Regions from separate parts of the Calorimonas adulescens genome, predicted to be linked through region 2. Evidence: a T-box and tRNA genes for the amino acid it is inferred to sense, from the RefSeq annotation. Region 2 holds a T-box; the other holds one or more tRNA genes.
What was found. The T-box of region 2 lies ahead of ileS (isoleucine--tRNA ligase). A T-box ahead of a tRNA ligase gene usually reads a tRNA of that ligase, here a tRNA-Ile.
Positions count from the first base shown of each region.

Region 1: it encodes a tRNA-Ile, which carries the amino acid that the T-box ahead of ileS (isoleucine--tRNA ligase) is inferred to sense. The anticodon was not compared.

Region 1 covers NZ_VTPS01000010.1:67,070-82,506, reverse strand. The annotation lists gene acgM (radical SAM/SPASM domain protein, ACGX system) at 1-543, opposite strand, end outside; gene acgA (ACGX-repeat peptide) at 645-848, opposite strand; gene FWJ32_RS07865 (winged helix-turn-helix transcriptional regulator) at 1,048-1,383, shown strand; gene FWJ32_RS07860 (DUF2812 domain-containing protein) at 1,854-2,483, opposite strand; gene FWJ32_RS07855 (PadR family transcriptional regulator) at 2,480-2,761, opposite strand; gene rlmD (23S rRNA (uracil(1939)-C(5))-methyltransferase RlmD) at 3,266-4,627, opposite strand; gene FWJ32_RS07845 (FxsA family protein) at 4,710-5,105, opposite strand; gene FWJ32_RS07840 (rubrerythrin family protein) at 5,152-5,700, opposite strand; RNA gene rnpB (RNase P RNA component class A) at 5,960-6,291, opposite strand; partial or broken gene FWJ32_RS13875 (UPF0236 family transposase-like protein) at 6,413-6,664, opposite strand; gene nikR (nickel-responsive transcriptional regulator NikR) at 7,005-7,481, shown strand; gene cbiM (cobalt transporter CbiM) at 7,494-8,186, shown strand; gene FWJ32_RS07815 (PDGLE domain-containing protein) at 8,183-8,500, shown strand; gene cbiQ (cobalt ECF transporter T component CbiQ) at 8,493-9,323, shown strand; gene FWJ32_RS07805 (energy-coupling factor ABC transporter ATP-binding protein) at 9,314-10,042, shown strand; gene FWJ32_RS07800 (ribonuclease HI family protein) at 10,529-10,921, opposite strand; gene FWJ32_RS07795 (Nif3-like dinuclear metal center hexameric protein) at 10,931-12,049, opposite strand; gene FWJ32_RS07790 (tRNA (adenine(22)-N(1))-methyltransferase) at 12,021-12,713, opposite strand; tRNA gene FWJ32_RS07785 (tRNA-Ile) at 12,768-12,843, opposite strand; tRNA gene FWJ32_RS07780 (tRNA-Asn) at 12,845-12,919, opposite strand; gene cysK (cysteine synthase A) at 13,177-14,106, shown strand; gene FWJ32_RS07770 (HDIG domain-containing metalloprotein) at 14,188-14,775, shown strand; gene FWJ32_RS07765 (acyl-CoA dehydratase activase) at 14,797-15,437, opposite strand, start outside.
Region 2 covers NZ_VTPS01000009.1:78,525-93,961, forward strand. The annotation lists gene FWJ32_RS07190 (hypothetical protein) at 1-1,145, shown strand, start outside; gene FWJ32_RS07195 (hypothetical protein) at 1,157-1,366, shown strand; gene FWJ32_RS13700 (hypothetical protein) at 1,392-1,523, shown strand; gene FWJ32_RS07200 (S8 family serine peptidase) at 1,593-2,672, shown strand; gene FWJ32_RS07205 (hypothetical protein) at 2,695-2,925, shown strand; gene FWJ32_RS07210 (N-acetylmuramoyl-L-alanine amidase family protein) at 2,930-3,649, shown strand; gene FWJ32_RS07215 (hypothetical protein) at 3,652-3,990, shown strand; gene FWJ32_RS07220 (biotin/lipoyl attachment domain-containing protein) at 4,651-5,877, shown strand; gene FWJ32_RS07225 (YggS family pyridoxal phosphate-dependent enzyme) at 5,874-6,563, shown strand; gene FWJ32_RS07230 (cell division protein SepF) at 6,585-6,989, shown strand; gene FWJ32_RS07235 (YggT family protein) at 7,023-7,295, shown strand; gene FWJ32_RS07240 (YlmH family RNA-binding protein) at 7,309-8,049, shown strand; gene FWJ32_RS07245 (DivIVA domain-containing protein) at 8,069-8,527, shown strand; T-box leader at 8,589-8,799, shown strand; gene ileS (isoleucine--tRNA ligase) at 8,868-11,645, shown strand; gene FWJ32_RS07255 (5'-methylthioadenosine/adenosylhomocysteine nucleosidase) at 11,677-12,375, shown strand; gene FWJ32_RS07260 (DUF5665 domain-containing protein) at 12,444-12,731, shown strand; gene FWJ32_RS07265 (TraR/DksA C4-type zinc finger protein) at 12,742-13,398, shown strand; gene FWJ32_RS14000 (transposase) at 13,555-13,800, opposite strand; gene FWJ32_RS14005 (transposase) at 13,804-14,046, opposite strand; gene FWJ32_RS07275 (hypothetical protein) at 14,025-14,231, opposite strand; partial or broken gene FWJ32_RS07280 (ISLre2-like element ISTxy1 family transposase) at 14,247-14,549, shown strand; tRNA gene FWJ32_RS07285 (tRNA-Trp) at 14,735-14,810, shown strand; gene lspA (signal peptidase II) at 14,860-15,291, shown strand; gene FWJ32_RS07295 (RluA family pseudouridine synthase) at 15,301-15,437, shown strand, end outside.

The DNA of each region.
Region 1 (15,437 bases), on a different contig from region 2:
AGCGAACACATCCACTTTATGCGCCACAACGGTGTCAATAATATCCGGAACTTCCTTGATGTTTTTTCCAGATACCGTAGTCATAATGACTGAGCGGATACCGGCCTTTTTAATGCAGTCGATTTTTTCAAGGGTACAATCAAAGGAGCCGGGCTTACGGAACCAGTCGTGGGTTTCCCGCATCCCATCAAGGGAGAGCTGGTATTTCTGGCATCCATATTCTTTCAACCTTTTACATACCTCGTCATTCAGATGGAACGGGTTGCCGAGGATAGTAAAAGGAATGTACCTTTCTTTCAGCAAACCAAGCAGCCGCCAGAATTCGGGATGCAGGATCGGATCGCCGCCGGTGATATAGAAATAGGGCAACCGATCATACATTTCGCACATGTCACAGCAGTTGTCCACTACGTCCACCATCTGCTCCCAGTTCATGGAGTCCAGATGTTTGCCATGAACTTCCGAAAATATATAACAATGTTTACACCGCTGATCGCACTCGTCAGTGATGTGCCACTGAAAAGCAAAATATTGTTTCATCATTCATTACCTCTCTTTATATAAAAACTGGCTGTTGCCAGAATAATTTTAAAAGTCCCCGGTAAGACCAGCTATGCCGGGGATGTGTTGGCGTGTTGACCGGATTATTTGTTGTCGCCAGCGCCGCAGGCAGAACCGCAGGCGGTAGGTTTTTCTTCCGGCTTATCAGCAGCGCCGCAGGCAGCAGGAGCATCAGTAGCACCACAGGCAGTGGGAGCTTCAGCAGGCTTATCGGATGCTCCGCAAGCAGAACCACAAGCAGAAGCCGCCTCTTTTTTGTTCCATCCAAACAGATTAGAAAGTGCCATAGTGTTTTACCTCCATTTTTGGATTTTACGAACCCTTTGTTTGTTCGCAATTATATTTTAACTTTTGCTTTATCTAAAAAAAAAGTACGCACAAATCTATTACTTAGTCACCTTTTTATAACCAACTTGTCTTAATCGTTATCTTATATTATAATTTGAATGTAACATTCAAATCTGAACTTATGAAGGAGATGATACGGTGCTGACAAAAGAAGAATTGCCTGAATGTCCTGTAGCGACCACGGTTCAATTGATAGGCAGTAAGTGGAAACTGTTGATCTTGCGAAATTTGCTTCAGCGCCCTTGGCGCTTTAACGAACTGCGAAAAAACATCCCTGGTATCAGTCACAAGGTACTGACGGATAGCCTGAGATCTATGGAAGCAGATGGAATTATTATCCGCACTGTGTACCCGGAAGTGCCGCCTCGTGTAGAATACGCCTTAAGCGAATTGGGTGAAAGCATGCGTCCAATTATTAAAGCAATGGAAACATGGGGAGCAGAGTATCAGAAAATTGTAAAAAGCCAAAGTTGAATGTTATCTTTAATAAAAAGTGGAACTGAAATTATGCAAGTTTCCGTAGACATGTTCCCGCGAACACATCAAACCATTTCAACCCCCGTCTTTTCCGTCTACACAACCCTGCCAGCCAAAAGCCATCCCGAAAGGCTGTGGATGTGTTTCCTTAAACAATTACGCAAATAAAAATGCAGGGCTTCCCGGTATATATACCACCAAAAAATACATTTTCGGCAGATGGCAAATCGCCGGAAAACCCTGTATCCAAGCCATTTTTCAAGCTTTTATTTATTTTTTACATTTCACAGCCTTTAACACATACACTTCTTCAATAAATCTCATACTATTTCACGATTTCTAACATTTACACGAAAGGTAGGAAAGTACCGCAGGACAGGTGCACTTTTCCACGATAGCTATAACATTTATGTATTGCTAATTATACAAATAATCTAACCAATAACAGAATTATGGATAGTACATTTTTATTCAAAGATTTTGTTCTCATTCCTTAATCGGTTAACCAATAAAGAATATTTCACCGTTGGGATAAGAAACAAAGCGCCAAAGACTGCAACAGCAGCTCTAAGCACCCATGTCATTGCCACTGACAACGAAGATATATTGGGAATAAAGGTCACAACAACAAGTCCAAACATCATAAGAACGGCCCAAATATAGGCGCGTCTAACGGTTTTATAAGCATCTAACTTGTCCTGCACATTCGTATGCATCTCGAATGGTTTTTCATCTTTCTTTTTTTCCACAATTAAAAGCTCTTTGTTAAAAGCGCCGGGCGACGTAGCAATTTGCCCCATGCCTTTAGCATATGGCCGCCACCTTACCTTGCCATAAGAAAAATTTAGGTTGATATTTTTTGTGAAAGTGCGAAATCCCATGCCTTCAAGGTACCTGCGATAGTCCTCTGCCTTGGAATAGGATTTATCGCCGACAAACTCAACGGCGTACTCATATTCACCAGGCATGCATTCATCAAAAGTATAGGTTATTTTTCCGCATTTTTTAAGCCGGTAGCCCTTCTCAGCCATATCATTCAGCCACTTTTCCTGCCCGTCTAGGAAATCAAAAAAGTATCGAAATACAGTTTTGCTCATTTGCCTCTATCCTCCTTTATAATTGTCGACGCCAGCTTCAAAACCTCACCCATACGCTTTAATTCCTCGGCCACCTTCTGTTTCCCAGCATCGGTTATAACATATTCTTTTTTCTTACCGTCAGCTTCAGACCCAAAAGGAGTAATCCATTTTTTCTTTACCAATGCATTTATAGCCCCATATAAAGTTCCAGCACCCAAAACAACCCGCCCGCCGGTTTCCTTTTCAATAAACTGCATAATCCCATATCCATAATTTGGCTTATACACGGCGAGCATGATAAGAAATGTTGTCTCGGTTAATGCACCGCCTTTTATATTGTCTCTTATGCAAACCACCCCAAACTTATTACGTTTAATGTAATGTAAAGTATATCACTAAACGTAATATATGTCAACGTGTTTGAGATGAAAACACAATTCCCAAAAAAGCAAAAATGCCATACATCGAGGCTACTTATATTTTATATAAAATGCCAAGTAATACTGGTTTCGCTGGTTAACATTGTATCAATGTTAACATTTGTTTTTGATTGAAATATAAAATATAAATCTAATGCTAAAATTCCTTTAGACATGTCCCCTCGAACAATCAACCGCCGTCTTTTCCGTCTACACAACCTCGCCCGCCAAAGGCCGCCTTGAGAGGCTGTGGATGTGTTTCCACGTACAGTCACAGAAACAAAAAAACAGGGCTTTCCTGCATCTCCGCTATCCGCAAACAAATTATCTACAGATGGCAAATCACCGGAAAGCCCTGTATTCAAGCCGTTTTTTAGGTGCTTATTTATTTTTTACATTTGTCATCAGAACTACGCACTCAATGTGGCTCGTTCTGGGAAACATATCTACAGGTTGTACTTCTTTTATACAATATTTTTTACTTAATTTTTTAAGGTCCCTAGCCAAGGTAGCAGGGTTGCAAGACACATAGACTATCCTCTCCGGTGCCATGTCTATTATAGAGTCCAGTACAGCATCGTCACAACCCTTACGCGGTGGGTCCACAACTATTACATCAGGAGTGATTCCTCTATTTTTTAGATCCTTCATGATATCTTCAGATTTTCCGGCAATAAAATCAGCGTTGGATATTTTATTGAGCCCTGCATTTTCCTTTGCATCCTCAACCGCCTTTTCAACAACTTCAATACCTATGACCTGTTTTGCTCTTCGTGCAAGAAAAAGAGAAATAGTTCCTACGCCACAGTATGCATCTATAACCAGCTCGTCACCTTGAAGATTTGCAAACTCGAGGGCTTTTGAATATAATATCTCGGTCTGAATGGGGTTTACCTGAAAGAAGGATTGCGGCGATATATAATATTTAAGTCCTCCTATACTTTCTATTATCCTACTTTTGCCATAAAGGAAAATGTTTTTGTTACCAAGGACAACATTTGTATCCTGTGGATTGATATTTAAGGCCAGGCCTGCAAAACCATCGTATTTCTTTAATCTATTCACAAGTTCATCTTTATGGGGCAGATTATTTTCCCTGGCTACAATTACAACCATTGTCTCTCCTGTTGACTTAGAATATCGGGTCATTATATGTCTTATTAATCCTTGCTTTGTATTTTCATTATATACTTGGATATTGAATTCTTTTATGAATTCCAGTACCTCCATGGCAATGTTTTCAGCCTGTCTGTTTTGCAGCATACACTCTTTTATTGGTACTATTTCATGCGACCTTTCCTTATAAAAACCCATTACTGCCTTTCCATCTACGGTAGCTACCGGATACTGCGCTTTGCTCCTATAGTAATATGGACTATTCATGCCTATCACATCATTAACCTTTACTTCTATACTGCCTATCCTTTTTAATGCATCTTCAATTTTGTTCTTTTTAAATATAAGTTCACCTTCATAGCTCATGTGTTGGAGCTGACAGCCACCACACAAATTATATACCGGGCAGAGCGGTTCTACTCTATATAATGACGCCTCCAGAATATGTATGGTCTCTGCTACAGCGTAGTCTTTTTTAACCTTTGAGACCTCTGCCTGCACTTTTTCTCCAGCTATGGCTTTTTCTACGAATACCGTCATACCATCATACTTAGCGATACCTTGCCCCTCACTGGCCATTTTTTCTATATATATTTCTATCTTTTGACCAACCTTTAAATTATGCATGTCTACGCCTGCTTTCCAATATAAATATAAGCTAATATAATTTTAATACATTATTATATCAAAAAACACCCTTTACCGGGTGTTATCTTCTTAATTTTATCTTGAAAATCCTGCTGTTTAGTAAATATTTCAGATAAGTAAGTGTAAATCTTTTGATGTATTTTCTGCTCTTGGGAATAAGGCATAAGATACCGATGACATCGGTTATAAGGCCAGGAGTTATAAGCATTACACCACCAGCCAGGACAAATACGCCATCCATAAGTTCGTCGGTTGGAAGATTTCCCTTGTAAAATTCATCTCTAACCCTTCTAAATGTATAAAGTCCCTCACGTTCAGCTATTATGGCACCTATTATGCCAATGCCTATAACAATAAGAACGGTTTTTAAATATCCTATATATCTACCCAGGGCTATCAATAGCAACAGATCCAATAATGAAACCGTTATAAACAAAACAATAAGTCTTCCAAGCATCATACCACCTCTGATATGTATTTTGCCCGGAAGACTTCTAATAATTCTAATAAGCTGTAAATTTATCCTTTGTAGCACCGCATATCGGACATTTTTCTGGCGCCTTTCCGATCAGCGTATAGCCACATACACTGCAGATCTGTATCTTATCAATCTGATAGTCTTTTCCACTGTCTACAGACTTCTTGGCTTCTGTATAGAGCTTTGAGTGTCCCTTTTCTGATTCTATTGCCCATACAAAAGACTTCTTTGCTTCACTCTCTTTCTGGAAGTCAGCTACAGCAATATATGTAGCATACATTTGGATAATCTCAAAGTTTTCACCACTAATGGCCTTGGCAAGATTCATCGAGGTATTGCCTATGCCAAAACCTGCCATGGATGGAACAAGGAAATCACCTTCCACATCTTTCATTGTCTTAAAATGATTTGATGCATGAATTTTTTCCGCATCGGCTATGGCTTCAAATAATCTCCCTACATTAGGAAAACCCTCACCCCTTGCTGTTTTTCCCCATACCTTATAGCGCTGATAGGCCATACTCTCACCGCCAAAGGCAGACCGTAAGTTGGCAGCAGTCATGTTATTTTCCATATAATCCCTCCCTCAGGAATTATTCAAGCAAACGGTAGTATATGCATTTAGAAATATCCTATACATAGGATCTGGAAAAGTAACAATAATGAAAATGTTTACAGAATTATGTCCTTCCTGGATGATGTAGACAGGTTTAAAGAGGGCTTCTTTTATGGATGTGAATTATAAGTATTCGCCTTTTATATGTATGAAGAATTTTGCCCCACAATAATCAATTTGAAAGTCCAGAGAAAAATCTCTGGACCTGATATGATATCTGTTGAGCAAGCCTATAAGCCGAGTTCTGTCTTGGATAGTCATCTATCTAGGACAGCAGTTGCCTGCTGCCTCAAGCAGCATACCCGAGAGCGTGGCGGGCCACCACATATGCTCTCCTATTTGCCTTGCTCCAGGTGGGGTTTGCAGAGCCAGCCAGTCACCTGGCTGCTGGTGAGCTCTTACCTCGCCTTTCCACCCTTACCACTTACGTGGCGGTATATCTCTGTTGCACTTTCCTCGGAGTCGCCTCCGCTGGGCGTTACCCAGCACCCTGCCCTATGGAGCTCGGACTTTCCTCGTGCACGAGCACGCGACTATCCAGCTTGCTCATCTTTATGGATATATTTTTTCTGGATATATAATACTATCATCTTTCTCGTTGTTTGTCAAATCTTTTTTATTCATGGGTCCGCGTTAAGATTTTGTATGTGAGTTTTTAAAAATTTTTTATCTAAATTTCCTCAATGGCTTTTTCTACACGTTCTATATCCCATTTGTGTCCTACTTTAGAATAAGCTTCTCCCCATATCTCTTCACTATCAGCTAAGCTGCTTACTACAAGCTTATTCTTCAGTCTATATCGTCCTCCACCAATCTTCTCTTTGCCTTCATAGGCTGCTAAATGTTTTATTTCTCCTCTCTTTTTATCTGCCTTTTGTAGACGTATTATTACTCCGTCACTTTCTATATATAGACACCTTGTAACCTTCTCTCCTCTGGGAACCTCTCCCTATTCAAAGACTTATTTTCTTTTTTCTTCACTATCTTGTTTTAAAGTTTCTCCTAATTCCTGTACAGCTCATATGATTCTCTCATGTTTTTTTGATATCGTAAATTAAATCTTCTTCTAAGTTTTTGTGCCATATCCCAAATATCTCATTACAGACCCTTTATCTATTTTATAAGACTTTATCTCAATTTCGACCTCCTTATTAACATCAGCATGAGATTGACTATATCCTTTTTATATATCATAAATTACAGCTTAATAAATTTCAACAATTTAAATTAATGTAATATTATGACTTATTAAGATTCTATTGATTATTTTTTTAATAAGTGCTATTATTTTTATAAAAGTAACACATAAGGAGGTAATCAATCTGGATGAAATTACGCGTTTTGGCGTTTCAATGGAAGCAAACCTGCTTTCACAGTTTGATAAATTGATCGAATCAAAAAACTACAAAAATAGGTCTGAAGCTATAAGGGACTTAATTAGAGATTACATAGTCGAAAACCAATGCAAGTCAGATGAGGCCGAATCAATAGGTACAGTAACATATGTTTATAACCATGAGGTAAGGGAGATAAGCGATAAGCTTGTTGACATACAGCATGGGCACCATGAGAACATAATATCAAGCATGCACGTACACCTTGACGAGCACAACTGCCTTGAAGTAATGGTTATAAAAGGCACTTCAAAGACTATATCAAAGATAGCAGACGAAATAATAAGCACAAAGGGCGTGAAACATGGAAAGCTTGTCATGACGACAACAGGCAAAAATTTATAAGGGGGAATTTTTATGCATATACCAGACGGATATCTAAGTCCCGAAACGTGCGCCGTAATGGGCACCGCTATGGTACCAGTTCTTGCAGTAGCTACAAAGAAAGTAAATGAAACATTCGATAAAAAAGACATACCGATCATGGCAATAGGTTCTGCATTTGCCTTTACGATAATGATGTTTAACGTTCCTGTACCAGGCGGTACAACAGCACATGCAGTAGGTGCAACGCTTCTTGCAATTGCATTGGGTCCATGGGGAGCCAGCATCTCACTTACGATTGCGCTTTTAATACAGTCGTTGTTTTTTGGAGATGGGGGAATTCTAGCTCTCGGTGCAAATAGCTTTAACATGGCTTTTTTAGCGCCATTCGTAGGATACGGCATATATGTGCTGTCGCAAAAATTAAAAATCAACAAAGTCATATCATCCGCTGTTGGGGCGTACATAGGTATAAATGCAGCAGCGCTTGCAGCCGCAATAGAGCTAGGTTTACAGCCGATACTTTTTCATGCAGCAGATGGACGTGCCCTGTATTTCCCTTACGGGCTTAATCAATCAATACCAGCCATGATGCTAGCACATCTTACAGTCGCTGGGCTTGTAGAAGCTGGCATAACAGGGCTTGTGGTGTACTACTTAATGAGAGTAGGCGAAGACAACTTACTTTACAGACTTTCATACAGATTAAGAGGTGAAGCTAAGTGAAGAAATTATTTATAATAGCAGCAATAATAATTCTACTTACGCCTATCGGGCTTTTGGCGCCTGGATCGGCATGGGGCGAATGGGGCATAGACGAGATAAAAAGCATGGTTGGATATGTGCCAAGCGGCATGAAGCATTTTTCAGATACAGTAAAGGCACTTTTGCCTGACTACAGCATACCGAGCTTTGATAAGAACTTTCTTCAATTATCAATAGGGTATATATTATCAGCCGTCGTCGGAATCGGCATAATCATGGTAGTATTTTTTGTGCTTAGCAAAACAATGGGTAAATCTGAGGAGAAAAATGAGTAATTTTATAGAGAAGACAGTTTTAGATATACAGAATACATTTGAAGACATGTTTACATCAGATGAAATTGCTGATAAAAGCGGTTTGATGCAGTCGCTTGATCCAAGAATAAAGCTTCTTTCTATTATATTCTTAATTGTAATAGCCAATTTTGGCAATTCATTATCCTATACAGCTGTAATGCTTGTGTACTCACTTATCTTGGCTGTGCTTTCAAAGATACCGATGAAATCTTACATAGCAAGGATTTCAACAGTATCAATAATTTTCACAGGCATCGTACTGATACCTTCTCTGTTTAACACAGTAAGGCCTGGCAAACCGCTTATTTACTTGACTAGGAATCTTTATATCACAGAAGATGGAGCTTTAAGCACATTGATCTTCATTATGCGCTCTTTTGTTTCGCTGTCATTAATATACATCTTGATACTGTCTACAAAATGGGTGGAAATACTAAAGGCCCTTAGATCTTTTAGGCTTCCGAAAATATTTTCTGCCACATTGGATATGTCGCTAAGGTATATAACGCTGTTCCTTGAAATTGCATCAAACATGTTTCTGGCAAGGAAAAGCAGAAATGTAGGAAAATCTAAAGGCAAAAGCGAAAGGAAATTCGTCGCATCTTCAATGGGAAATTTGCTAGTAAGATCTGAATCGTTAAGCGATGACGTATACAACGCCATGATTTCACGCGGCTACAGAGGTGAATACAAGACTATAAATGACTTCAAGATTGGCCGCAGCGATATAATCTGGATAATTTTCAATGCAGCATTATTTATAATATTTGCTCTATCAAAAGGAGGCAAACTTTGGATATAATTTTTGAACTTAAAAACGTCTCTTACTCATATATAAAGTCTATACCGGCGCTTGTAGATGTAAACTTCACAGTAAATAAAGGTGAAAAGCTTATAATCTTAGGCGCAAATGGTTCAGGGAAATCTACACTTCTAAAATTGATGGACGGTTTGATAAAGCCAAATAACGGAGACATCTTAGCTTTTGGCAAATCAATATTAAATATGAAAAGCGATGAAGAATATGAATTTAGAAAAAAAGTTGGCTACTTGTTTCAAGATTCCGATGTTCAACTTTTTAATACAAATGTATTTGATGAAGTCGCATTTGCACCTCTTCAGATGGGATTAAAGCCGAGTGCAGTAAAATCAATGGTTAAAGACACATTGGATTCATTTGGACTTACAAAATTGCGTGATAGATCACCTCACAGGTTAAGCGGCGGCGAAAAGAAAAAAGTCGCTCTTGCATCCATCATGATTATAAATCCTGATGTGCTGCTACTTGATGAGCCTACAAACGGCCTTGACCCAAGGTCTAGAAAGTGGCTAATGGATAAGCTTAAAGACTTAAATGAAAGTGGAAAAACACTGGTAATCTCGACACATGACTTGGATTTAACGAGAAAGCTTGCTGACAGAATCATCATAATGAACGAGTCGCACACTGTTGAGACGATAGGTAACCCGTCTGAAATACTCGATGATAATGATCTGCTTGAAAGTGTGAATTTAATATAAGATAAAAAGCTCCCTCGTTTTGGGAGCTTTTTATTGAGAATATGATTTATTTAGAGATGATGATGGCACAAAGCTTTGTAACAGCCGTTCGTCCCGGTAGTTCGTCGGGCCAGGCAAAGCTGGTCTGCGGAAAACACCTGGCAACCGCTTAATCATCGAGCAATCACGCAAAACCTGAAGGCAGTTTCGCCGGCTGAAAGATTTTATAAAACCCACCCAGTATTCTTCGAAGCATTTTTAAGAAATAATGTGAATCATGGCGTGTTGGTCGTTTAAGTCCAAATAATAGATAGCCAGTACATGTATTTGCTGTTTAATAAGTCAAATATTTTTGCAGCAAGAAGGAATTTTTACAGTACAAGTCTAATTAATTTCATAAGACCTCACCTTCCTTGGGTTTAAAACTCATCCCGGATAGAGGATGGTGAGGTCTTTTTCTATATCTGACCTTAATTCTACTGCTCAATGACCTAATAAAATTTTATATTATCCTTCGTCCATAGCTTTGTTTGCCAGTTTATCGGCTTCTTTATTTTCTTCTCGCATTATATGAGATATGCTAAAATGTTCAAATTCTTTTATGAGACTGATAACCTCATCATATATGAGTTTGAGACCTTCATTGCGAACTTTATACTCTCCTTTTATCTGCTTTACAACAAGTTCACTATCCATAAATACGGATACATCTTTTTCACCCAATTCGATAGCCCGCAAAAGTGCAGTCTTAAGCGCTGTATATTCTGCAATATTGTTTGTTGTTACCCCAATATATTTATATATCTCTTCTTTTTCCCCATTTTCTCTCTCCAGCACGACACCTATACCTGCCTTGCCTGGATTTCCTCTCGATCCACCGTCGGTATGTATTTTGAGCATTTCATCCTCCTAATATGTTATAAATGGGCTTAAATCAACCTGACTTTCTATTACTTCATAGTCTAAATTTTTTTCATGGGCAGCTTCCTTCAGATACCTGGACATAAACTGAACGAAATGTTTTTCAGTACCATAATGCCCAGCATCTATTACTGCCAAACCTAATGCCTTTGCATCCTGATACTGGTGATAGCTTACATCCCCTGTAACCAGCACATCAGCCCCTGCATAATAGGCCTTTGAAACATAGCTTCCGCCAGAGCCGTTTACTACGGCAACCTTTTTAATCTTCTTTTCTACTTCTCCACCTATTCTTACTTCTTTCAGTCCTAGAAGTTGTTTCACGTTTAGTGCGTACTCGTACAGATTGTACTCATTGTCAGTGTAACCTATTCTGCCTATCCCATATACTTTCCCTTCATTCTCTAATGGATATATATCATAAGCCACTTCTTCGTATGGATGTACTTTCAACATAGCTGTTACAGCTTTTTTAAGAAGTCTATCCGGTACTATTGTTTCAATACGATATTCATCGGTCTCTTCTATCTTGCCAATATTGCCAAGAAATGGATTACTGCCTTCATGTGGTAGAAAAGTCCCTTTACCATCAGTCATAAATGTACAGTGGCTATAGTTTCCTATAAAGCCTGCCCCAGCATTCCCCAGTGCATTCCTCACAATTTCTTCGTACCCTTTAGGTACAAACACAACCAGCTTTTTATATGAATCTCTACCTATAATATCAAGAATATCAATATCCTTCAAACCCAATTTCAAAGCTATATAATCATTTAACCCGTCTCTACTGGCATCCAGATTTGTATGACAGGAATATAGATCTATGTTGTTTTTAATGAGTTCGTATACATATTTTCCCTGGGGTATATCGTACCTTATGTTTTTAAGTGGATTGAAAATCAGAGGATGGTGGGTAATGATGAGGTCAATATTATTTTGCACTGCTTCTTTTAATACATCACTGTTTAGCTCAAGAGATATAAGTATCCTTGATACATCCCTGTTGTATCTCCCAACCATAAGGCCTACATTATCCCATTCCTCAGCACAATATTTTGGTGCAATCTCTTCAATTAAGCTAAAGATGGTCTGGGCTTTCGTACTCATTTATGATCTCCTCCAGCTTTTTTAGCTTTGTGTATATAAGCGTCTTCTCGTTATCATCAATTATGTGCTGGTAAATATAGTGATATTTACTTATAATTCTTTTTATATACTTGTGAAGAAGAGGATGGTTGTTCTTAATTAGTTTTTCCCCAATCTCGAAATATATATCATCTTCTACCGGCGCTGGTGTCCCTTTATGGCAAGTAAATATTCTGTATATCCTGCCTCTGTCCTCTGCTAGGTCTTCATCTATTATATCAAATTTATTTTCATAAAGCCATCTTGAAAGATATTCTGGGTACTGCATGGGTTGAAGTATTAACCTCTCGACACCGGTAGAAACTTGAGGGGCATTATCAATTATTTCAGCAATCAGTGGTGCACCCATACCGGCAATGACTATCTGTTCAACCTCATCAGGCAAAAGGACATCCAGCCCATAACCAACACGCAGCTCAATCTTTTCGGATAGGCCCATTTTAAAAACAAGCTCCTCTGCCTTCTTCAAAGAGGCTGCATTACTGTCGCTGGCTATTGCATATGGTATCACACCATTTAATACCAGATATACAGGGAGCTTGCCATGATCTGAACCTATATCGGCCAAGCCTTTTCCCTCAGCAACCTTTTTAGCCACAGATAATAACCTGCTTGATAATTTCATATCTTCCTCCAAAAAACAAAAAAGAGTGCCACATAGCACCCCTTTTTCCGTATATGGTGGGCCTTCAGGGACTCGAACCCCGGACCAATCGGTTATGAGCCGACCGCTCTACCAACTGAGCTAAAGGCCCCTGGCTCCCCAGGCAGGACTCGAACCTGCAACCTACCGGTTAACAGCCGGTCGCTCCACCATTGAGCTACTGAGGACCGCTGACAAATGATATTATAAAACATAAACTCATCTTTGTCAATACACATCAAAAGAATGTTTCTCAGTCACGTTCGTTCATAAGATGACAGGTATCTATCTGCCCTACAGTCCATATAGGTAGCTGGTTAGGCCTTTTCCCATTGTCTACCTGCTTAAATTTTATACTATCTTGACAAATCTTTTTTATGAGATTAAAATACATATAAACCTATTGGTTTACTCGGAATTAAAAAATATAAAGGGAGGTTATACAATGAATATTGCAAAAAATCTAACGGATTTAATAGGAAAGACGCCTCTTTTGGAGCTCTCTAATTATAACAAAGAAAATCAACTGGAAGCAAAACTTATAGCCAAGCTGGAGTATTTTAATCCTCTGTCCAGTGTAAAAGATAGAATTGGATACGCTATGATCAAAGATGCAGAGGAAAAAGGGCTTATAAATAAAGACACTGTCATAATCGAACCCACCAGTGGCAATACAGGAATTGCGTTGGCATTTGTAGCAGCCGCAAAAGGCTACAGGCTTATACTCACGATGCCTGATACTATGAGCGTTGAAAGAAGAAATCTACTCAAAGCACTGGGAGCTGAGCTGGTCTTGACCCCTGGCATTGAGGGAATGAAAGGCGCTGTAAATAAGGCGGAAGAGCTAGCCGCACAGACGCCCAATTCATTTATACCTCAGCAGTTTAAAAACCCTGCAAACCCTGAAATACACAGAAAAACCACTGCGGAAGAAATCTGGCGGGATACCGATGGACGGGTAGACATATTTGTAGCTGGCGTTGGGACAGGTGGAACGATAACAGGAGTAGGAGAAGTGTTAAAACAAAGGAAGCCTGATGTCAAAATTGTGGCCGTAGAACCTTTTGATTCGCCAGTTCTGTCAGGTGGGAAGCCCGGGCCTCACAAAATACAGGGTATAGGAGCCGGTTTTGTCCCTGATGTGTTAAACATAAACATCATTGATGAAGTCTTTAAAGTCAAAAATGATGAGGCCTTTGAGACCTCAAGAAAACTGGCAAGACTGGAAGGTCTCATTGTTGGCATTTCCTCAGGGGCAGCGGCCTTTGCCGCAACGCAAATTGCAAAGAGACCAGAAAACAAAGAGAAGATGATCGTAGTGCTGTTGCCAGATACAGGTGAAAGGTACCTTTCAACGCCGCTGTTTCATGAATGAATAGATTTGGGAATATAAGCACAAGCTTATATTCCCAAATCTCAAATTTATTTTAAAAATCACAATAAGGGTGATAAAGAAGTGGGTAATAGAGAAATAACCAGGAAATCAGCGTTTGCGCTATTAAAAGAGTATACAAAAAGCGAAAGCCTTATAAAACACGCTCTGGCGGTGGAAGCGGTTATGAAGCATTTTGCACGGCTATTTAACCTCAATGAAAATGACGTAACAAAATGGGGTATAATCGGTCTATTACACGATATCGACTATGAAATATACCCTCAACAGCATTGTAAAAAGGCAAGAGAAATATTGGCACGTCATGGATACCCCGAAGAGTATATAAGAGCTATTGAAAGCCACGGCTATAATATCGTCAACGATGTAAAACCTCTACACAAAATGGAGAAAGTGCTTTACACCGTGGACGAATTAACAGGATTTATCACAGCTGTAGCTATCTTGAGGCCAGGCAAGAGTCTATCTGACCTCGGTGTAAAATCTGTAAAAAAGAAATGGAAGCAAAAGGGCTTCGCCAGTGGTGTCGACCGCAGCGTAATAGAAGAAGGCGCAAAAATGCTAGAAATGGATCTGGATTACATAATCGAGCAGACTATCATAGGGATGCAGGAAGCGGCAGAAGAAATCGGTCTAAATGGAAAAGCATAAATGACATAAACGATATTAACATCATTCTTGTAATGCCAAAATAGCTGCTCCCAATGCCCCTACTATTTGCGGCTCCTCGGGAACATACACTTTTTCCCCTATTTTCTGCTCTATAGCCTCTACCACGCCTCTATTTTTCGCCACTCCCCCCGTCATCATATAAGTGCCTTTACGGCCTATTCTGTCAAGCAGGCCAATTGTTTTACTGGCCACTGAATTGTGCAACCCCTTTACTATATCCGCTCTCTTTTTATTTTGCGCAATAAGGGATATAACCTCTGACTCCGCAAAGACTGTGCACATGCTGGTGATATTTATGTCCTCTGTCGCCTTTTGAGCCTCTTCTCCCATCTTTTCTAGAGGTATTTCCAGGGCCTTCGCCATCACTTCTAAAAACCGCCCTGTTCCTGCCGAACATCTATCATTCATCACAAAATCCACCACATTGCCATTATCATCCAACCTTATTACCTTGCTGTCCTGTCCACCTATATCTATGATAGTTCTTACACCGTTGTTTAAAAAATAGGCTCCTTTACCATGACAGGTTATCTCGGTCACCTGTTTATCAGCAAACGGAATGTTGATGCGCCCATATCCTGTAGATACGACAAATGAAATATCATCCCGGCTAATCCCAGCCTTTTCAATAGCCTGTGAAA
Region 2 (15,437 bases):
GTGGGCCTGACGTAGTCGAAAGATATATAAACGTAATAACCCTGGTTGGGAATGCTACAAATGTTTCAGCGACATTGGGGTCCGAAATATATGTAACCCAGGCTGATTTTGATAACCATACCGGGAATGCAGTAATGCACGTTACCCAGGTTGAAAAAGATACATGGAATGCCAAGGAAACCCCTGCAGGAGCTCAAGCCAAAGCCGATGTAGCAGAAGCGGCGGCCAACGCATACACGGACCAAAAAGTCGGAGATCTGGCCGGTGCGGGCCGGACTACAGAAACGGTCAAGGGAAATGCGGATGCACTTGCTGCGCATTTGGCCGAAACTATTAAGCAAGGTGTGCATGGTGGTCTGCCAGCTCACAAAAGCACACACGCCATTGGTGGTAGCGACCCGATAACACCCGCCGACATCGGCGCAGTCAACAAAGCGGGAGATACGATGACAGGGAATTTAACTGCTCCTAAATTTATTTCTACCGTTGCTACAGGTACAAGCCCGTTATCTGTCAGTTCCATTACATTGGTTACTAATTTAAATGTGGATATGCTTGACAATTATCATGCTGGTAATTCATCAGGGCAAATTCCCGTGTCTAATGGTACTGTAAATACTAACCTAAACGCAGATTTACTTGATGGGCATGATGGAAGCTACTATTTGCCTGTATCAAGTTATACCGCTTCTGATGTGTTAACCAAAATTAAAACAGTAGACGGAGAAGGTTCAGGGCTGGATGCTGATACATTACGTGGAAAAACTCCTAATGATATATTCCCACCATATACTGTTGGTGATATTGTACTAATTCAAGATGCTTGGACACCAGAAATAAACAGTACCACCCCAACAAAAACTTATGAAAAAAGGATTGATAGAAGTGGCAGTTTACGCATTAAATTTGGTGCAAAAGTTGGTGCTACATCTATTACTGGTTATGCTCAAATATATCGAAATGGTAGCCCTGTAGGAACTTTAAGAAGCACAACGTCTACAACATATGTGACTTTTACAGAAGATATTTCTGGTTGGAATCCAGGAGATTTAGTTCAGCTTTATTGCTATGTGTCTAATAATAGCTATAAAATGTATCTTTATGATTTTACACTATGTGTAGCGAAATTATACAGTTTAGCTTAAGGAGTGAGTTTATGAGGAAGGTTGTTTATACAAATTCAGACGAGCGGGAAGCTATAATTAATAGTGCAGTAAGTAGGGGTGAATACCTTATTGAGGATGCAATAACATCTGAGGGGAAATATCTAATATTTGATACTAAAACATTACAGATTAAATCGCAACCACCAAGCATAGAAAACCGCCTTAAAGCCGTTGAGGATGCTCTTTTAAATATGTTGTAGATAAGTATGTTGTAGAGGTGATAATATGCATGAGTTTTTGAAGAATATGTGGGTCATGAAGCGCATTGATGAAATCTTTCTGCAAACACAGGTTACAAAGGGAAGGATAACGCAACAGGAATATGAAATTATAATTGCTACACCTCAGATTTCATAGGCGTACTTTGTTCAATAGCAAAATTAGCCTCGGTTTATAAGCTGGGGCTTTTATATTGGGGGTGGAATGATGCGATACATCGAAGAAAACCTTAAAGAGTTTACCATTTGTAATATTATTAAATGGCATGAACTTGGTTACACAGGGAAAAGCATTAAAATTGCAGAGATAGAATCATGTAATACTGACGTTTGGTTTTTAAAAGGAAAAGTAAAAGACCCCTTTAATCAAAAGTCAGACATAATAAACTCCCATGGCCAAAAAGTTTTGGATGTAATGAATCAAGTGGCACCCGATGCAGAACTATATATTTTACCCAGCGGAATAATCTCTGAAAGTGGTAAAGTCAGAGGGGCATTTATAGAGAAAACACTGCCTTATATAAAGCAAGAAAAAATAAACATCATAGGGGCAAGCATAGGAGGTTTCGATATAGTTGAACTCAATAAGGCTATAGAAGATGCTAAAGAATATGGATGCATATTTGTAACAAGTGCAGGAAATGAAGATGAGGAAGGATTAAGTGGTTTCGCAAAAAGCAATGTTTGGATCAGTGTTGGGGCGGTGGGCTGGTCCGATCAGACAAAGAAAATACAGCTTAAAAATTATTCTTCCAAGGGAAAGGAATTGGATATTGTCAGTTTCAGCGGATTATATGTAAGAGATGGCCGCATAGGATATGAAGAAAGGACCTTCCAGATGGAGGGGACTTCTTTTAGTTCGCCGATGATTGTGGGTATGATTGCCCTGGTACAGCAATATTTTCTTGAACGAACCGGCAGGACATTATACCAGGATGAAATCGAAAGATTTATGTACGACCACGTTATAGACCTTGGGAATACCGGATGGGATGAAATGTATGGCTATGGCCTTTTTATCTTGCCGAATCCAGCAAATATAGATATTCAAAAATATATTTTTCATAGAGGTGAAACAATCATAAAAGAAAAAAAGACAGTATTAATGGATGCGCCGGCCAAAATCATAGACAATCGATTCTATATTGTTGGAAGGCATTTTACGGAGGCCTTCGGTGGTAAAGTTTTATGGGACCCAGCAAGGCCGAAAGAAGGTATATTTGAGCTGAATGGAAAAAGAGTTACACTGACGGATGGTAGTAAGGAAATGATTATTGAAGATATTTAAAAAATTAACCGGAGGTGGGATTATGCCCGGGGCTGAAATAGCACAATATGGTATTGGCTTTTTCACAATAGCTGGTTTAATATTTTTAGTCAATCAATGGGTAAAACAGCGAGAAAATAATAATATTGCAGCTGTAATCGAAAATAATACAAAAGCCCTAGAGCAAGTATCACAAGTTATACAGAGCATGCAGATTACACTGGCGAGGCAAGAGGCAAAGCTGGATGAACTTTTGGAGAGGGCAAGGAGGTGATTAAATGTCAAAAATATGCATTGACCCGGGCCATGGTGGAAGTGATCCTGGGGCAATTGGCCCGGGCGGAACAAAGGAAAAAGATATAACCCTGGCGGTGGCATTGAAGGTAGGTGAAAAACTGAAAGCGAATGGCCTCGAAGTTGTTTTTACCAGGGCAAACGATAACCCTGGTTTCCCTCAGGACCAACGGCAGAATCTTGCAAAACGAGTTAGCATCGCAAATATGGCAAAAGTGGACCTTTTCGTCAGCATTCATTGTAATTCAGCAGTAGACCAGCAAGCCCATGGCACAGAAACATATTACTATAAACTCGGATATAACGGGGAAAAACTTGCCCGAGCTATTCAAGATGAAATGCTCAAGGCTACAGGATTATATAATCGTGGAGTAAAAACTGCAAATTTCTATGTCATAAAGTATACTCAAATGCCGGCGGCCCTGGTGGAAATGGCCTTTATTTCGAATCCAGCAGAAGAAAAACTTCTTGCCAGCATAGAATTTCAGGAAAAAGCGGTCACAGCAATTGCAAAAGGTATCTGCAATTATGCTGGTATTGAATATCAAGAATTACCTCCCAATCTGAGTCCTTGGGCAAAAGAAGCGTGGATATGGGGAGTAGAAAAAGGAATTATTGACGGAAGCAGACCTAAAGGCACTATCACTAGGGAAGAAGTTATTACCATGATCTACAGAGCAATAAAAAATTTACAGGAGGGTTAAAAATGAACATCGATATCCTTTTCGGAGAGACCTTCAGCGGTCTCATTTTTATTGCAACTTTGGTGTTTGTGGTCACCCAGTATGCGAAAAAGCTCCTGGGTAATTATGTTACTGGTGGTGAGAAACACGGTGACCTAATCGCATTGGCCATAGCAGTTATATACTGTGTGATCACAGGCACCGGTTATCTGCAGGTAAATAAGACGGTGTTTAAGTGGGATTGGGCGGTATATGTAGATCAGGTTTTTAGCGGGTTTATTGTTGCCTATATAGCTTCCATGGAGAGAAATATATTGAAAAAAGCTGGTGTAGTGGATCAAAAGCAAGACACCCCCGGTTGAGACCGGGGGATTTTTTTGTCCGTATGCTTTCATATTTCAATTTTAAGGCAGTTTTTATACCGCTGGCTTTATTTTTTTTTATGAAAAAGCCCCTCTTTTTAAAAAAGCTAATAAACCTGTGCCCAACCATTGCCTAAAGAAATAATAATCCAACCCAAAATACACTAAATAAATGTTTGGGAAAGCCTTCAAGATCTTTTATTTCATAGGGTTTTCTAAAATCACAGTAAACCACAAGAAGTATAAATTTAGAATGGGGTTCTAGAGGCCGTGGGTTCAAGTCCCACCACTCAGACCAGATACTGAAAAAAGACCAGTCTTGGGAGTTTTTTACATGGTAAAAAGTAAAGCGGTCTGAAGGAGTACATATTATAGATGTTGTAACAACCTGATTGATTAAAGATGATTTGACCGCTTTAACATTAATAACATTAATAAAATGTTTACCTTGATATCGCAAAAGTATATAAATACCGCTTTACTTGCAATGTTTGTGTGATTATAAATGCGAATATTAGCGAGTAAAAGCGGTATTTTTGTCGTTTAATTTAAGTATATATATTTTTTAATTTGGCAGTTAAAAGTGGTTAAGACTTGAATTTTTTTGCATAAACGGTAAAATTAATAGTATAAAGTAAAATAAGAAGCAGATGGGATAATATGGTTAAAGGAGAAAATGTAAAGAAAGCAAAAAAGAGGTTAATGCTGGTAGTTATATTCTTCGCTTTATATCTTGTTGTGCTGGTTTACAGATCTGCAGGAAATTCCAGTACAATACGTGTGGTATATGGGAGTGTCAATAGTTCTTATAAAGCTAACGGTATAATATTAAGAAATGAAAGGGTGGTTTATGCTCCTAAAAGTGGTTATGTGATAAGAAAGGTGAACAACGACACACGAGTTCCAAAGGGTTATTTAATTGCACAAATTAGCACGAAGAATGTTGATGATAGTCTTTATAATCAATTGGAAGAGATTAATAATAGAATAAATATGGTTGATGATAAGAACGCTGAATCCTTTTCTTCTGATTTAAACAAAATAGAGGATGAAATATATAAGCAATTAGGAAGTATTAAATCTGATAGTAGAATGAATAAATTTGTTTCAGCTCGAAATGGGGCTAGCAAATTATCACTTTTGATTGAAAAGAAGAACATAATAGCTACCAATAATCCATTATCGACTTATAACCTAGAACAATTAATGCAAGAGAAAAAAAACATAGAAAATCTATTGGATAGCCTATACATAAATTTGAATTCACCCGAAGCAGGCATAATTTCTTATGATATTGATGGTTATGAAAACATCGGTTTTGAACAGGCTTTAAATATCCAATCTATGAACCATGAAAACGTTGCTGAAACTACAAAAAACAAAGATCCCAATATAGTAAATTCAGGAGAGCCAGTATTTAAAGTCATTGATAATTTTGAATGGTATATCGTTGCAAAAATAGATAATGATAAGATGAATTTGAAGGAAGGTGAGAAGGTAAAATTAAATATAGATGGTAACTTGTTGGATGCAGGTATTAAGACAATCAAGCATGGCGAAGAGGGTGATTATGTTATATTTCAATTATCTCAGCAATATGACAAATTTACTAAAGAAAGGTTTATTAGTTTTGAAATAATAAAGAATTCTGCTGAAGGATTATTGGTGCCAGCTGATGTTATAATGAATAAGGACGGGAAGCAATATGTTTATGTTTACAGTGTTGTTGGGATAAAGCAGGTTGAGGTTAATGTGGTATCATCAGATGGTAAAAATGCGGTAGTAGAGAATGTAGACAAATTAGATGGATTAAAAATGTATGATGTTTTGGTGACGGACAAGGAGTTTTTAACAAAACAATTAAGTATAGAGGATGACAGCAAATGAACATTAAGGATAATATATTAAAATTGTTAAATAAGGTTGATGATGTATGCAATGAGGTAGGTGTTAAATCAGAATCAATAAAGATAATTGCAGTTACGAAGAATGTGGGTATAGAAAAAATTATGCAGGCTGTTTCTTGTAATTTGCGTGATCTTGGTGAAAATAGAGTACAGGAGTTTTTAAATAAGTATCAAACACTAGACAATAAAGATGTTAAATGGCATTTAATAGGACATTTGCAGACGAATAAAGTTAAATACGTAGTTGGTCGTATATGTCTAATACAATCCGTAGATAGTATCAAGTTGGCAAATGAGATTAATAAAAAAGCCAAAGAACTTGGAGTCATTCAAGATATACTTATTGAGCTCAAAACCTCTTATGAGGAGACAAAGTTTGGTGTAGACGTAAATCATATTGATGAATTTCTTAATCAAGTAGCGGATTTAAAGAATATTAGAATTAAAGGATTGATGACTATAGCACCTAAGGTTAACTTTGAGGACGAGGCCAGGCCATATTTTGAAATAGCATATAATCAGTTTGAAAAGCTGAAAAACGTTAGACAGGATAACATGGAAATTCAATATCTGTCAATGGGTATGTCAGGTGATTTTAAAGCAGCAATCAAAGAAGGCTCGAATATGATACGTATAGGAACGGCAATTTTTGGAGAGAGAAAATAATAAGGAGTTGTATTACCAATAATGAATAATCTATTAAAAAATCTCATAGATTTTTTTGGATTTGATGGCCAAGATGGTGGAAAAGACGAAGATGCAGGAGAGCCAGTCGAAGACGAGTTTAAAAATTCTTCATATAATAGCAAAGTTGTTGATTTAAATAAACTTAACAGATCAAAGGTTGTAGTATATAATATAAATACCTTTAATGAAGTTACTAAGATATGTGACAATCTAAGACAGAAAAAGATTTCTTTGATAAACATGGGAAAATTATCCCATGAAGAAAGTAGGCGGGTACTTGATTTCGTGAGTGGTGCATGTTATTCTTTAGATGGTAATATACAGAAGATAGATACAAATATATTCATTGTATGTCCACACAATATTGAAATAATAGGTGCCTTAGATACTGAGGATGAAATTTAACAGACAGGTGGTGTTCTTTTGATTCAACAAACCTTGATATTAACTTTTAATATTTTTTTAAATATATTAAATATATTAATATTTATTCGTGTCTTTCTATCCTATATTAGGATCGATTACTACAACCCTATCATACGATTGGTATACGAATTAACAGAGCCTATACTGAGTCCATTTAGGCGGCTATTAATGAACTCAAGTATCTCTAAGGCATTTTTTGTAGATTTTTCGCCGATGATTGCATTGTTATTTATTGATTGTATTGTACGTCCTTTGATTATCAATTTGATTTATATTATTTTTTGACAGGAGAATTGGCATGAACATATCTTATCAGAAAATGGCCGATGATTATATAAAATGGGTAAATAAGCATCAAAAGCCTAAATTTACTAATTTTTTGGACCCAATCGTTAGAGAAGAAATCGAGTATGAGTTAAAAAAATATGAGGAAATAAGTTATAAAGAAGATGGCGGTTATGAAAATGCTGAAAGGAAGGTCGTAGCAATATTTCCTGCTGAGATAAAATTTGATCTACAGTTTCCTATCACTGCTGTTGCAATAACGACTAAAGGAGAACAACAGCTTACTCACAGAGACTATTTAGGTGCTATACTTGGACTTGGACTGGCAAGAGATAAGATAGGAGACATTATAGTAGTTGAGTCAAAGGCCCAGATAATAGTCATGGAGGATATAAAAGACTATATTATAAACAATATAAGTAGAGTTGGTAATCTTTCAGTGACAGCTAAAGAAATAAGTATAAACGAAATAATTCTGCCAGAAGAAAAATATAAGGATATATTTGCAACTGTAAGTTCTCTTAGGCTTGATAGCATAGCCAGTGCCGCCTTTAATATTTCAAGAAGCAAAATGGCTGAATTGATCAGAATAGGAAGGGCAAAGGTAAACTGGAAAATTGTTGATGATGTATCTTATAGTATAAATGTAGGCGATATGATATCCATCCAGGGACGAGGCAGGGCAAGAGTAGACAGTATTGATGGTAAGACCGCTAAGGGTAGGATCAAGATACATATAAAAAGATTTATTTAAATACGAGGTGCGAAAAATTATGTTATCTCCAGTAGATATACAAAATAAAAAATTTAAAAGAACATTCAGAGGTTATAGTGATGAAGAAGTCGATAAGTTTCTTGATGAAATAATTGAAGATTATGAAAGGCTATATAGAGAAAACATGGAACTTAAAGACAAAATAACCAGCTTAAATGATAAACTGAATGATTATAAAAATCTTGAAGATACTTTAAAAAACATACTCATTACAGCGCAACAAACAAGTGACGAAATAAAAAGTAACGCTCGGGTTAAAGCCGAGATGATAATTAAAGAGGCGGAGGAACGAGCGGATAGAATTATTGAAGACAGCAATGCGAAAGCATATGAAATTAAGAAAGAGTACGAAAGGATTAAAAATGAAATGGAGGTATTTAAATCAAAAGTAAGATCAATGCTTGTATCGCAAATTGAAATGTTGGATAGTAATAAGCCTGAAGAAAATCAGGAATGATTTTATATTACTTGACATAGAGTTAATATTTACATATAATTTATAATAACTTAAATAAACATTAAATACGATGAGAGGGAAGAGTAGTTTATCCTGCTTTTTTAGAGAGATGGTGGAAGGTGCAAACCATTAAACAGGATATACGAAAATCACCCTGGAGTAGCAGGCTGAAATACTGCAGTAAGCCTTAGCCGGTTTTACCGTTATATTGTAATGAGTGTTTTCATGAATTTGAAAACATTAGGGTGGTACCACGGCCTTCCGTCCCTTCTAGGGGGCGGATTTTTTAAATATATAAATACTTGTATAAATACTTGCAGATTTACTGAGGAGGTTAATTATGGATTATAATGAAACTTTAAATCTACCAAAGACGTCGTTTCCAATGAAAGCAAATTTACCATCAAAGGAACCTGAGATATTGAAGTTCTGGGATGAGATAGATATTAATGCTCTTGTTTTGGATAAGAACAAAGATAAACCAAAATATATTTTGCATGATGGTCCACCATATGCAAATGGCGATCTTCATCTTGGGCACACGCTTAACAAAATTTTAAAAGATATAATCAATAAATATAAAAGTATGAGAGGCTATAATACCCCATATGTTCCCGGTTGGGATACACATGGTCTACCCATAGAGGCACAGGCAATAAAAAAATTAGGTATAAACAAAAACGAAATTAATCCTGTTGAGTTTCGTAAAATGTGCAGACAATATGCATTGGAACAAGTCGATATTCAAAGGGAGGAATTCAAGAGACTAGGCGTACGCGGTGACTGGGATCATCCTTACCTTACACTAAATCCTGAATTCGAAGCCAAACAAATAGAAATATTTGGCCAGATGGCTGAAAAGGGTTATATATATAAAGGATTAAAACCAGTATATTGGTGTACAACATGTGAAACAGCTCTTGCAGAGGCAGAAATAGAGTATAAGGATGAAACAGCAGACAGCATATATGTAAAGTTTGGGGTTACGGATGACAGGGGATTATTTAGAAAGTTAATAGATGATATAAGTAAGATATACTTTGTGATATGGACAACAACCACATGGACAATACCAGCAAACCTTGCCATTTCATTAAATCCTGAATTTGACTATAGCCTTGTAGCAGCCAATGGAGAGGTTTATGTAATGGCAACTGAACTGGTTAAAAGTGTGCTCCATGATTTGAATATATCAGAGTATAAGATTCTTGGCAGTTTTAAGGGGCAGGAAATGGAGGGAATAAAGACAAAGCATCCTCTCTATGATAGGGATTCAGTGATAATTGTTGGAGATCATGTAACCCTCGATACAGGCACTGGCTGTGTTCATACTGCACCCGGGCATGGTGAAGAAGATTTTATTGTGGGACAGAAATATGGACTTCCAGCATTCAATCCTGTGGATGAGAAGGGATTTTTCAAAGCTGAAGCAGGGAAGTATGCTGGTATGAAATATTACAATGCAAATCGCGAGATAGAAAAAGATTTGGCTGAAGCAGGAGCTCTTCTTGGCAAGAAAAAGATTTTACATTCTTACCCACATTGCTGGCGGTGCAAGAATCCAGTTATTTTTAGAGCTACTGAACAGTGGTTTGCTTCAGTTAAAGGATTCAGAGAAGAGGCATTAAAAGCAATAAAAGAGGTTGAATGGGTTCCCGAATGGGGTGAAGAGAGGATAACCAATATGGTTAAAGATAGGGAAGACTGGTGTATTTCAAGACAGCGCCTCTGGGGTGTGCCTATACCGATTTTTTACTGTCAGGAGTGTGGTGAAGCATTAATAGATAAGGAAACTATTGCTAAAATATCTGACATTTTTAGAGAAAAGGGTTCTGATGCCTGGTTTGAAATGTCACCTGAAGAATTATTACCTGAAGGTAAAAAATGCAGGTGTGGTTCTACGAATTTTAGAAAAGAAACAGATATAATGGATGTATGGTTTGATTCAGGGTCCACCCATGCAGCGGTATTAGAAACCCGGGATGATTTAAGATGGCCTGCCGATATGTATCTTGAAGGATCGGACCAACACAGGGGTTGGTTTCAATCGTCATTATTAACTTCAGTAGCTACCAGAGGAAAAGCGCCATACAGGTCTGTCCTGACCCATGGGTTTGTTGTGGATGGTGAAGGGAGAAAGATGTCAAAATCTCTCGGGAATGGAATAGATCCCGATGAAATTATAAAGAAGTATGGTGCTGAAATTTTACGCCTATGGGTTATTTCTTCTGATTATACATCGGATGTAAGAATATCTGATAAAATACTGGGTCAGCTTACAGAAGTATACAAGAAGATAAGAAATACTATTAGATTCATGCTGGGAAATCTCTATGACTTTGATCCTGATAAGGATATGGTAGGCTATCAAGATATGGAAGAAATCGATAAATGGGCTTTGCTGCGCCTCGAGAGGCTAAAAGATAGAATAAATGATGCATACGAAGGCTATCAATATCATCTTATATATCATTTATTTCACAATTTCTGTGTTGTGGATATGAGTAATCAGTATCTGGACATTATAAAAGATAGACTATATACTTTCAAAGCAAATTCTAAGGAAAGAAGATCAGCTCAAACTGCTTTATACATCATTTTAAATGATATGATAAAATTAATAGCACCCGTACTCAGCTTTACCACAGAGGAAGCATGGGGTTATATGCCTCATAGAAAAGACGAAAATTATGAGAGCGTACAACTTACAGATTGGCCTGAGAAAAATGAGGATTATATAGATATTGAATTGGAAGATAGATGGAATAAAATTATGGATATAAGGGGAGAAGTGACCAGGGCCCTTGAGATTGCGCGTAATAGTAAGATTATAGGACATTCTTTAAACGCAGAAGTCACCCTATACCCCTCAGATGATATTAAAGATACTGTCAATTATTTCTATAATAAGTTAGACACAATATTTATTGTTTCTAAGGTAAATGTATGTAATTATGAGGATGCAGGTGACGATATAACCTATGAGACAGAAAGCCTGAAAATTAAGGTTCAGCAGGCTCCTGGTCAAAAATGCAGCAGATGCTGGGTATATAGTGAGACTGTAGGGCAAGATCCTGAACATCCGGACCTCTGCCACAAATGTATAACTAATTTGTAAGGGTTCTATAGGCCCTTACTTTTTTTACGAGGTGATTGTTTTGATAGGCGTTATAGGTGCAATGGGTGAAGAAATAGAAATTTTACTAAGAAAGAGTAAAATTAAAAGAAAAACCGTAATAGCTGGAATGATGTTCATTGAATGTGCTATTGAAGATGTAAACTGTATACTGGTAGTATCAGGCATTGGTAAAGTAAATGCAGCTGTATGTACACAGATTTTAATTTCAAATTTCAGTGTAAGCAAAATAATAAATACTGGAGTTGCTGGTGCCATTGATAGCATGCTTGATATAGGCGATATAGTTATTTCAAGCGAACTTATAGAATACGATGTTGATGTTACAGTATTTGGGTATAAACGTGGCGTTATTCCAAGAATGAAGACGTCGATTTTTAAAGCTGAGCCACGCCTTATTGATTATGCCTTGACCGCTTGCAAAAAAAATCAAGATATTAATAGTTATGTGGGAAGGATTATTTCAGGGGACAAATTTGTAGCAAACAAAGATGAAGTAATAAGCTTAAAAAAAGAGTTTAATGGTCTTGCAGTAGAGATGGAGGGTGCAGCTATAGCCCATACGTGTTATTTAAATAAAGTACCATTTGTTATAATTAGAGCAATTTCTGATAGAGCTGATGGGAAAGCAAATATAAGTTATAATCAATTTGTACACTCCTCTGCCAAGACTGCTAGTAACATAATATTGGATATGATAGGAAACTTGTAAAGAAGCTCATAAATTTTATAAGAGTGTGCAAAATATATAATAAGTTTCTTATATAGGAGCCATAACAAATGCAGTATAATAACAATGAGGAAGAACTATTAAGAAAGCTAAATGATGTTTCTATTATGTTAGAGAGGACAAATATTAATGAATATGTACAATTACTTCAAAGACCCGGAAAGATGCTGTTGATCAATTTTTCGAGTGGTCTGGTTAGGGGATTGGGGATGGCTATCGGTTTTACAATTCTTGGAGCTATCGTTTTAATAATATTACAGAGGATTGTAATGTTAAATATCCCGCTGATTGGTAATTTTGTAGCAGATGTTATAAAAGTTGTAGAGATGCAGCTTTAGGAGGACCTATATGGACAATAACAAATTGAACCATTATAAACAAAGGCTTTTAAAACTAAAGTCGGATTATGAGCAACTTGAACACAATATAATTGATAACAGCAATCTGAATATATCTGAACGTGAAGAATATGAGGAACTATCATTCTATGACAATCATCCTGCTGATCTTGGAGAGGAAACATATTTAAGAGAACTTAATTATTCAAGATTAGATAGTGTTAAAAACATCTTAAATTCAATCAATGATGCTTTAAAGCGGATTGATGAAAACAGTTTTGGATTTTGCAAGACATGTGGAAGGGTAATAGAGGAAGAAAGATTAGAGATTATGCCTTATGCAGCATACTGTATAAAGTGTGAAAAAAAGCATGAACAACTATCTGCAGAGAATACGAACTTTAGACCAATAGAAGAAAAAAATTTCCCTAATTCTTTTGGAGACACAAATATGGATTATAAGGACGAAAACGTAGAATTTGATGGAGAAGATAGCTATCAATCACTTGAAAGGTTCAATAAAACGAACGATCCTAGCTATCAAACAGGAGACCAAATTAATATAGGGGATGAAGTTCAGTCAGGCACTGTAGAGGCCACTGATAACATTTCCAATGCTTATTATAAAGAGATTTTAGAAAATGAAAGAGATAATAAAGAAGGATAGTATAAAATTTTATCGGGTCATTTAGCCAGTATTTTATAGAGCATTTTGTCTGGCATGTCGGGGCGCACAAGCTTTTTGCTTTATCTCTTCTGCAATAGCAAATAAGAGTGGGGTGGTTTGTTCAAGGCTAAGACTCTAAAAATTATAGATAAAAATTCATGAATAGTAGGGGCTACGGGTGGAAGCATGCCCCGTTTTTTCTTTCATAAGGCAAGCTTTTTTAAATTCATGCATACAAAATGAAGCATGAAGTAATGTCTGACTTTCCTCAAGCCTTGTAGATTGGTATAGCGCACCATGTTTTTCTTTTGCATCTGCAAAGATACGTTCAATGGTCTGGCAGCGCATTTTATATAGTTCTCTGCCCCATGGGGTGTGTCTTATGTCTTCTGCTATCTCCACATATTATTCCCAGATATGACGGGTTATTACTTTTGTATTATTTTTGCTCTGGGTACATTGCATTAGCACGTGGCATTCATGGCATATATGTGGATTACTTTTATATTCTTGGTATCCTGCTCGGTTGGTAGTGCTATATTTTAGCATTTGGTCGTTGGGGTATATATAGCAATCATAATATTCATCGTAAACATAATCTCGTTTTTTAAAGTAGCCTTTTTTGGTCATTGGTCTTTTGTAGGGCATGATGAGTAGTTTTTCTTTGCTTTTCGTTTGGTATTTATTTCATTTAATAATTTCCTTTTATATTTTATGGCTCGTTGTTCAGCCATTTTCTTGATATATTTATTTTTATTGGCACTGGCTTTTATGTGTGTGGCATCAATAAATATGGTATCTGTCCTGACAAATTCGCACTCCATGGCTTCCATTAATACCTTTATAAACATATATTATCAGAAAGGCTTTCAAGAGGTCCCATATCATGGAGCAAAGAAGGCGCACATAAAATGGCTAAGCTAAGAGCAATAAAAGCAGACGGAGCCTCATTAAGAGATGCAATAATAAAACAGCAGTATGAAGATTTAAAACCTGTTGAATTACCAAAGGAGACTATAAACAGAACCAAACAAAAGATTAAAAAGATATACTCAAAATTCAGCACCATAGACAATCTACCTATTCTGCTAAATAAAAAGACATTCACCAGTATGGCTATACGGTCCATATTGCATGAGTGTGCAATATAGAGGAGCGAGATATCTTTCTACAAAAAGTGAACTTAATATTTTAAATAGCATGAACTTTATATTTTATGATGTTTTACCTTACAGTGTGATGGTGAGGTTTTTAAAAACCTAAAAATACTTGACACGGACCATAAAAATCATGATGTTGACAGGTGATAAATAATCTGCTAAAATTACATTTGTGTAGGGGAGTAGCTCAATTGGTAGAGTAGCGGTCTCCAAAACCGTTGGTTGCGGGTTCGATTCCTGCCTCCCCTGCCAAAAGTGAGGCAAATGCCTCTTTTTTTATTATTATATGGGAGGTAAATTCATGTACTTTGTGATTGCTATAATTATCATACTAATTGATCAATTATCAAAACATTATATGGTCACCTATTTATCTAACGGAAATTCATGTCATATATTGGGTACAATACTGGAATTTACTCTTGTAAAAAATAAAGGGGCGGCATTTGGCATACTTCAGAATCAGACACTTTTTTTTATTATTATTACATTAATGGTTACTATTGCTCTGGTGTATCTCTTGATTAACGTACCCGGTCAGTTTTATGCAAAACTTGCACTTTCGTTTATATTAGGAGGAGCGGTGGGTAATCTAATTGACAGGGTAAGATTAGGTTATGTTATTGATTTTATCCACATTATTTATTGGCCTGTATTCAATGTTGCTGATATGTTCATCGTTACTGGTTCAATATTGCTGGCAGTATTTATTTTTTTAAGTGATAAAAAATAAGGTGATGATATGATTATCCAATCAGATCTCAATGATATAAGGGTAGATCAATTTTTGGCACTTAAGACGAATTTTAGTCGGACATATATACAAAAATTAATCAAAGAAAAACTTGTAAGAATAAATGATAAAGTTATAAAAGCAAG